2 regions of the Rudaeicoccus suwonensis genome follow, and region 1 is predicted to be linked to the other one. Evidence: riboswitches for the same ligand, from Rfam matches in the RefSeq annotation. Region 1 holds a riboswitch; the other holds the start of a gene.

Region 1 (4,209 bases):
CGGACTCGTTCAGCAGCGCAGTTCCGTCGCAGCAGCAGTTCGACATCGCAAACCTCGACAGTTCGTCGAGGACCTACACCGGCACGCTCGTGTTCGACGTGCCGATCGGCCAGGACTACTCCAAGTACACGCTGCTGTACCTCGATGACATGAGCTCCAGCGCCCAAGCCCAGATCGCCTGGACGAACTGACCGTCCGGCTATGACCGAGAGCCCGCTGAGCGGACCTGTGCTCGGCGAGGCTGACGAGCAGCGACGTCGTGGCCTGCGCCAAATGCGGTTGATCGCGCTGTCGTTGCTGGTGCTGGCCGCTGTCATCTTCGTCGTCACACATGGCCGTCACGGGGTGTGGGGATACGTCAACGCCGCCTCCGAAGCCGCGATGGTGGGTGCGGTCGCCGACTGGTTCGCGGTGACCGCGCTCTTCCGGCATCCGTTGGGCCTGAAGGTGCCGCACACCGCGATCATTCCCGAGCGCAAGGACTCCATCGGCCGCAGCCTGGAGGACTTCGTCACCGACAACTTCCTGACCGCCGACAATGTGCAGCAGCGGTTGGCATCTGCGCAGGTGCCGATGCGCGTTGGTCGGTGGCTGCAGCAGGAGGGCAATGCCGACCGGGTCGTGCGTGAGTCCGCTCCGGCGCTCGCGCGTGCCCTGCAATCGGTGAGCGACGAGGAGGTCGCGCGCTTTCTGGACGGGGTGGTGCTGCCCAGGTTCACCAAAGAGCCCGTGGCCGAATTGCTGGGATCCTTGCTGGACAACGTCATTCGCGATCAGTCGCACCGGCCGCTGGTCGATCTGGTCGTGCGCGAGTTGCACGACTGGGTCCGTGACAACGAGGCCACCGTCATACAGATCCTGGGTCAACGCGCGCCGTGGTGGTCACCGCGCTGGTTGGACGACACGGTGACCGCACGCATCCACGTCGAGATCCTGCGCTGGCTGGCCGATGTACGCGACAACCCCGACCACCAGATGCGCGCCGCGGTCGACAATCTGTTGCGGCAACTGGCGAACGACCTGCAGCACGACCCGGCCACGATGGCGCAGGCGGAGTCGCTGAAAGAGCACTTCCTGACGCATCCGTCGGTGTCGCGCTCGATGCTGTCGATCTGGGGGTCGCTGCAGCAGGCGGTCGTCGACGCGCTCGCCGACGAGCAGGGCCACCTGCGTGTACGTATGACGCAGGCCCTGCGCGACCTGGGGGGTCGTATCACCACCGATGACGAGTTGCGCGGGTCGCTGGACCGACGGCTCGGCGACATGGCCGGTCACGTCGTGACGACATACGGCCGGGAGATCTCGACCGTCATCTCGCAGACCATCGACCGCTGGGACGGCGACGAGGCCGCCCGCCGGATCGAGTTGCACGTCGGCCGTGACCTGCAGTTCATCCGCATCAACGGCACTGTGGTCGGTGGTCTCGTCGGACTGCTCATCTACGCCGTCGCCCAACTGCTCTAACTCCTGCGAAGACGTCCAGCCGTCCTGAGCGCGCCGACGCCCGCGCGGGTTCGCATGGTGAGAAAGGAGCGGTATGCAACCCATAACGTGCGCTAATCTCTGACTAGGTCATGAGTGTCAGCGCGTAAGCCCCGGCTTGCTGACCGGCAACCCTCCTGACGCGGTGGGGTGCCCCGGGTGAAGACCAGGCGTGGTGATGCCGATCATCGCCACGCAAGCGCGGGCATCACGAGCGTGGGTCCGCTGCCGGGCGTCTCATGCGAGTGCTCGGCGAACGAGCACGAGAGGCGCTCCCATGAGCGACAGCACCCCCAACTGGTCCTTCGAGACCCGCCAGATCCACGCCGGTCAGACCGTGGACAGCACCACGGGTGCGCGGGCCCTGCCGATCTATCAGACGACGTCCTACGTCTTCAACGACACCGACCACGCGGCGAATCTGTTCGGGCTGAAGGAATTCGGCAACATCTACACCCGGCTGATGAACCCCACGACCGACGTGGTCGAGCAGCGCATCGCCAGCCTGGAAGGTGGCGTCGGCGCCCTGCTGGTGTCCTCGGGGCAGGCGGCGGAGACGCTGGCGTTCCTCAACATCGCTCAGGCCGGCGATCACATCGTGGCCAGCCCGAGTCTGTACGGCGGCACCTTCAACCTGCTGAAGCACACCCTGCCCAAGCTGGGCATCTCGGTGACCTTCGTCGAGGACACCAAGGATCTGACCAGCTGGGAGGCTGCCTTCCAGCCCAACACCAAGCTGGTCTTCGGTGAGACCATCGCCAACCCCAAGCAGGAGATCCTCGACATCGAGGCGGTCGCGAAGATCGCCCACGACCACGGCGTCCCGTTGGTCGTCGACAACACGGTGGCCACGCCATACGTGCTCCGCCCCATCGAGCACGGCGCCGACATCGTGCTGCACTCGGCCACGAAGTACCTCGGCGGGCACGGCACGTCGATCGGCGGCGTCCTGGTCGACAGCGGCAACTTCGACTTCGCCAAGGACCCGGAGAAGTTCCCCGGCTTCAACACGCCGGACGAGTCCTACCACGGGCTGGTCTACGCACGTGACCTCGGCGTCGGCAGCGCTCTTGGCGCGAACCTTGCCTTCATCCTCAAGGCTCGCGTGCAGTTGCTGCGTGACCTCGGTTCGTCGATCTCCCCGTTCAACGCCTTCCTGCTTGCCCAGGGCATCGAGACATTGAGCCTGCGCATCGAGCGCCACATCGCCAACGCGCGTCAGGTCGCCGAGTGGTTGAACCAGCAGGAGCAGGTGCTCGGCGTCCGATGGGCATCGCTGCCGGGCAACAGCGACTACGAACTCGCCCAGAAATACACGCCGTTGGGCTCCGGTGCCGTGCTGGCGTTCGAGATCGACGGCGGTGTCGAAGCGGGCAAGAAGTTCGTCGAGGCACTCACCCTGCACTCCCACGTGGCCAACATCGGCGACGTGCGCTCGCTGGTGATCCACCCCGCTTCGACCACCCACTCCCAGGGCCCGGACGAGGATCGCCTCGCAGCCGGAGTGACCCCAGGTCTGGTGCGCCTGTCGGTGGGTCTGGAGCACATCGACGACATCCTGGCCGACCTCGAGCAGGGCTTGCGCGCCGCGAAGGTCTGACGCTTCACCTCGGGTATGCCGCAGACGCCTCCGGCATGCCCGGCGTGATCGCCGGTCTCGGGGGAGCCGGCGAAGGAGAAAAACCAGTTGCCGGGCCACGGTCGCATCAGCGATCGTGGCCCTCGGCATACGTATGCCGCATCGGCCGCCCTCACCTGCGGCGATGTCAACGGAAGGAGCGTGTCATGCACATGAGCGTCCCGGGTGCCCTGCGCGCCCATCACACTTCTTCCGACAGGAGCACCACGCGTGCAGCACGATCCGGAGGCGTCCGCCTCACCTGACCGCGGCGAAGCCGAATCCTTCGATCAGCATTACGTTTTCGACTACACCCCCGTCGACGAACTGGCCGCGGGCCAGCGTTGGTCCACCTGGGGTCAGTGCCAACCACTGAGCCGTGGACCGCAGCCGTGGCCGGACTGGGTGGTCACCGACGACGCCGCCGTCGACACCGAGCTCGGAGTCCTCAAGACCGGCAAGGAAGCCGATGTCTTCATCGTCGAGCGCGCGGCGCCGTTCGACGATCGAACGGCCCGTATGGCGGCGAAGCGCTACCGAGACAGCGATCACCGCACCTTCCACCACAACGCGGCGTACCTCGAGGGGCGCAGAATGCCGAGGAAGGGCGGCCGCGAGGCACGCGCTCTCGCCAAAGGCAGCAGTCACGGCCGGGCCGTTGCCGCGGGCATGTGGGCCTGGGCGGAATGGGAGCGACTGGTGCAACTGCATCGCGCCGGTCTGCCAGTGCCGTATCCGGTGCAGATCGACGGCACCGAGATCCTGATGGAGTTGGTCTGCGACCCCGACGGGCAGCCGGCGCCGCGCCTGTCGGCGACCAGGCCCGGTCCGGACCTGCTGGACTCCTTGTGGCAGCAGCTGACCGACACGCTCACCGGGCTGGCGGCATGCGGTTACGCGCACGGGGACCTGTCGGCATACAACCTGCTGGTCGCGGGGGAGCGCCTGGTCATCATCGACCTGCCGCAAGCCGTCGACCTGGTCGCCAATCCGCGCGGCATGGAGTTCCTGCATCGCGACTGCCGCAATGTTGCAGGATGGTTCGCCGCCCGCGGCCACCGCGGTGATGCCGAGGAATTGTTCGCGCACGCGGTGGCGGCCGCTTTCTG
Region 2 (4,209 bases), 100 kb from region 1:
CTGTGCGCAGCGAGCCACTTGGCATGGCGAGGTCGCATGGATGCGATACCCGCCAGTGGTCGTTTCGTCAAGGGCGACGAAAGGATGACCACCGAGAATCGAAGGTACGTGGTTATCGGCCGGATGCCAAGTTCAACCGTGACCTTTCCGTGATCTTTGCGGCAGCTGTCGATGAAATCCCAGTCAGCGCCGTATGCCGGTGAATGTTGTTGCGTACGTGACCTGTTGGGGCTTACGAGGTCAGTGGTGAAGGCGAGGTTCCGCTGTCACCAGGGGCGGGGTTCGCTCAGGTCGCGGGGGTCGGCCGGTGCGGTCCAGCCGGCGTCGGTGTGGACATAGGACAGCTCGGGGCCTTGCGTCACCAGCCGACGCACCCCCTCGATCAGTCGCGTCACGTGCTCGGCTGTCGTTGCCAGGCCGATGCTCGCGCGCACCGCCGACTGGCCCTGACCGATGATCGCGTCACACAGCAGGTGTGCGCAGAAGCGGCCGTCGCGCACCGCAATGGCGTACTCGTCGGCCAGAACCTGCGAGACCAGCCCGGGCTCGATGCCGTCGATGGTGAAGGTCACGACCCCCACGCCGGGCCGGTCGGGGCCGAGTGCGTGCACGAGGGTGACGCCGTCGATGTTTGCAAGGCCCTCGCGCAGGGTCTGCTGCAGTGAGCGCTCGTGTTCCTGCACGATCTCGCGGCGTGCGCTCAATGCCGCGCAGGCGGCGGCGATCGCGATCGCGCCCACTGCGTTCGGAGTGCCGCCTTCGTGGCGGGCGGGCCCGGTGTGCCAGTGATTGTGCCGGGCGGTCACTGCGGCCGTGGCGCCACCCGCCGGCAGGTATGGCGTGGCCGCGTCGAGCCAGTCGCGTTGTCCGGCGAGCACGCCTGCGCCATACGGTGCGTAGAGCTTGTGGCCGGAGAACGCGACCCAGTCGACGCCGAGGTCGGTCAGGTCGATGGGCCGGTGCGGTGCCAGCTGTGCGGCATCGAGCACTGTGCGAGCGCCGAATTCCTTTGCCACTGCGACGAGTTCGGCGATAGGCCAGATCTCACCCGTGACATTGCACGCTCCGGTGATGGCGACCAGCACGTGGCGCCCATCGGTGGCGGCTAGGGCGGAGCGCAGCAACTCGACGGCGTCGGCCGCGCTCGACGGCACCGGCAGGCGGGTGGTCTGGTGGGCCACCCAGGGCAACAACGCCGCGTGGTGTGCGGACTCCCAGGCGATGACCTGCGTGCGACGCGGCAGACAGTGCGACAACAGCCGCAGCGCATCGGTCGTGTTACGGGTGAAGATGACCTCGTCGCCCTCGCGCGCTCCGACGAATCGGGCGACCTCCTCGCGAGCCTGCTCGAACCAGCCGGTCGTGACGCGGCTGGCGTATCCGGCGCCGCGGTGCACCGAGCCGTAGCGGCGCTGCACCTGCTCGACGGCCTGGGCGACGGATTCGAGGGCAGGGGTGGTCGCGGCATGGTCGAAGTTGGCGTAGTCGGTGACCGTGCGGTGCACGGTGGGGACGCCGAGTTCGTGGGAGACGGTGCGCGGCAGCGCCGACGACGACAGCTTGCCCGAGACGCGTCCGGTCGACGGGATCGGCGACGGGATCGGCGACGAGGAATGCCCGCTCGTGGTAGATGTCTGCGCCGGTGCGGAAGGCGCCGTGCCCGAGGGCGCGATGGTGAGCCGCCGCGGCTGAGCGGGGGTGCGCGACTGGACGGTGTCGGTGGCGTCGGTGGTGTCGCTGGTGCCGGTGGTGTCGATGTCGGCGACGTTCGTGCGGAGAGACTGGGCGATGCTCATGGCGTGCTCCTTGCCGGTCGAGGGACCAGCACGGCATCGCCAGTAATTGCCGTCGTGGTCCGCGCTTGCCGGCGGCGTTGGTGCCGTCGGCCCGGTCGTCACCCGGAGCACCCCACCGCGGAGGAGGGTTGCCGCTCAGCCAGCCGGGGCTTGACGCTGAGACTCGTGACCTGCGAGAGACCATAGCCGGAGCTCGCGAGCGGCCTCCAGTCCATGGGACAGCGATCTCGTCATACGAGACCGTCCCGGGCATCCTTGGGGGCATCCTGGGGGTGTCCCTTCGTGCGACCGCCATCTCGTCACATGAGACCTGCGGCGGCATCCTGGGACAGTCCATCGACATGCCCATGCACGTATCGCGACATGCGCATGCAGATGCACGCCGGCGGGCCGCTCAGATTCCCCTCGAACGGGCTCCGGCGTGTGACACCTGTGACGGGCGGTGACTCGCGTACGGTGCTTTCGTGGCTACCCGTCCGTCATCCAGCACGTCCACCGCGCGCGCGACCCGCAATCCGAAGTCGTCCAGCGGCTCGGGCGCGCGATCGCGGCCGGCGTCGGGACGCACCTCGACCCGTCCTCCGGCGAAGAAGGCGGCTGCCCCCAAGGCTCGCGGCGGAGCGAAGCCGGCCGGTGGCGGTCTGTCTCTGCCGATGCGCGCCGCCCGCGGCACCTGGTTGGGCGTCGCCCACGTCGCCGGGGGAGCAGCCCGTAGCGTTGGTCACTCAGCGAGAGACCTCGAGCCCGAACTGCGTCGCGACGGGCTCGGTTTCGGGCTCATCGCCGCCGCGGTCGTGATTGCCGCTCGCGAGTGGTGGGGCCTGGCTGGCCCTGTCGGCGGCGTCATCCACTCCGTGGTCGCGGGGACCTTCGGGCTCGGCGCGCTCGTGCTCCCGCTGGTGTTGCTGCTCATCGGCATCCATCTCATGCGTTCCCCGCGCGGGCATCACGCCACCAACCGGGTGTTGCTCGGTCTGGCGATGTTCGCGGTCTCGGTGTGCGGAATCACCAGTGTTGCCAAGGGAATTCCGCAACCGTCCGATGGTGCTGCGTTGCGCAGAGCCGGCGGCATCGTGGGATTCATGGCGTCCAGCCCAGTGGTCGCGGCCGTGCACGACCTCGGCGCGATCGTGCTTCTGCTGCTGCTGGGTGTTTTCAGCCTCCTCGTCATGACCGCGACGCCGGTGCGGCTCATCCCCGCCCGGGTGCGGCAGGTGCGTGGGCGACTGTTCGGTGAGCACGGGTTGTCGGAATACGACGAGTATGACGACGAGCCCTTCGACGCGGTGGCCGCCGACGTGCACGGCGCCGACATCGACGGCGACCGTCCCAAGCGTCGTCGCCGCTCGGCCAAGGGCGCCGACGCGCCCGGCCTCGACGGTGACGAAGCCTTCGAACAGGCCGCGACCGTCGTGCCCCGCAAGACGCGTGGTGGGCGAATCCTGCGCCCGGGTGAGCGTGCGCCGGTCAACGACGTCTACGACGTGGCGGCAGATCTCGCCTCGGCGGGCGCCGGACAGGCCGCAGCCGGTGCCACCGGCGCGGACCGTCGACCTGGCCTGCCACCGACCACCGCCATACCGTCCGGTGGTGCCGCCGCAACCGCAGCGGGCGACTCCAACCGCCTTCCCGGGACCGACGAGTCGCTGGCGAGCCCCGACATACCGAAGAAGGTCGGACCCAAACCTGCGCTCGAAGCCCCGCCGACGGCCGTCCTGCCGCCGCGCGTCGAGCAACTGCAGCTCGCCGGAGACGTGACCTACACGCTGCCCGGAGCCGATCTGCTGGCGCCCGGCACTCCGCACAAGACCAGGTCCGCCGCCAACGACCGGGTCGTGCAGGCGCTGACCGACACCCTGGAATCCTTCGACGTCGACGCCCAGGTGACCGGCTTCACCCGCGGTCCGACCGTCACGCGCTACGAGGTCGAACTCGGCGCCGGCACCAAGGTCGAGCGCGTGACGGCACTGTCCAAGAACATCTCGTATGCCGTGGCATCGGCCGACGTGCGTATCCTCAGCCCGATTCCCGGCAAATCGGCGATCGGCATCGAGATCCCCAACACCGACCGCGAGAAGGTCAGCCTCGGCGACGTGCTGCGCAGCCAGGCTGCCCGCGGCAACGAACATCCGATGGTGATGGGCGTCGGCAAGGACGTCGAGGGTGGCTACGTCATCGCCAACCTGGCCAAGATGCCGCACCTGCTGGTCGCCGGCGCGACCGGCGCCGGTAAGTCCAGCTTCGTCAACTCGATGATCACCTCGATCCTCATGCGCTCCACGCCCGAGGAGGTCCGCATGGTGCTGGTCGACCCCAAGCGGGTCGAACTCACCGGTTACGAAGGAATCCCGCACCTGATCACCCCGATCATCACCAACCCCAAGAAGGCCGCCGAGGCGCTGCAGTGGGTCGT

Evidence for each region. Region 1 has a riboswitch for S-adenosylmethionine ahead of BKA23_RS10370 (bifunctional o-acetylhomoserine/o-acetylserine sulfhydrylase). Riboswitches for the same ligand answer to the same signal wherever they lie in the genome.
Region 2: another riboswitch for S-adenosylmethionine. It lies ahead of BKA23_RS10795 (aminotransferase class V-fold PLP-dependent enzyme); the one in region 1 lies ahead of BKA23_RS10370 (bifunctional o-acetylhomoserine/o-acetylserine sulfhydrylase).

The regions. Positions count from the first base shown of each region.
Region 1 is NZ_VIVQ01000001.1:2,267,390-2,271,598, reverse strand. It holds gene BKA23_RS10380 (DUF4352 domain-containing protein) at 1-191, shown strand, start outside; gene BKA23_RS10375 (DUF445 domain-containing protein) at 202-1,464, shown strand; SAM riboswitch class IV at 1,571-1,690, shown strand; gene BKA23_RS10370 (bifunctional o-acetylhomoserine/o-acetylserine sulfhydrylase) at 1,760-3,082, shown strand; gene BKA23_RS10365 (serine protein kinase RIO) at 3,332-4,209, shown strand, end outside.
Region 2 is NZ_VIVQ01000001.1:2,369,973-2,374,181, reverse strand. It holds gene BKA23_RS10795 (aminotransferase class V-fold PLP-dependent enzyme) at 267-1,796, opposite strand; SAM riboswitch class IV at 1,853-1,967, opposite strand; gene BKA23_RS10790 (DNA translocase FtsK) at 2,261-4,209, shown strand, end outside.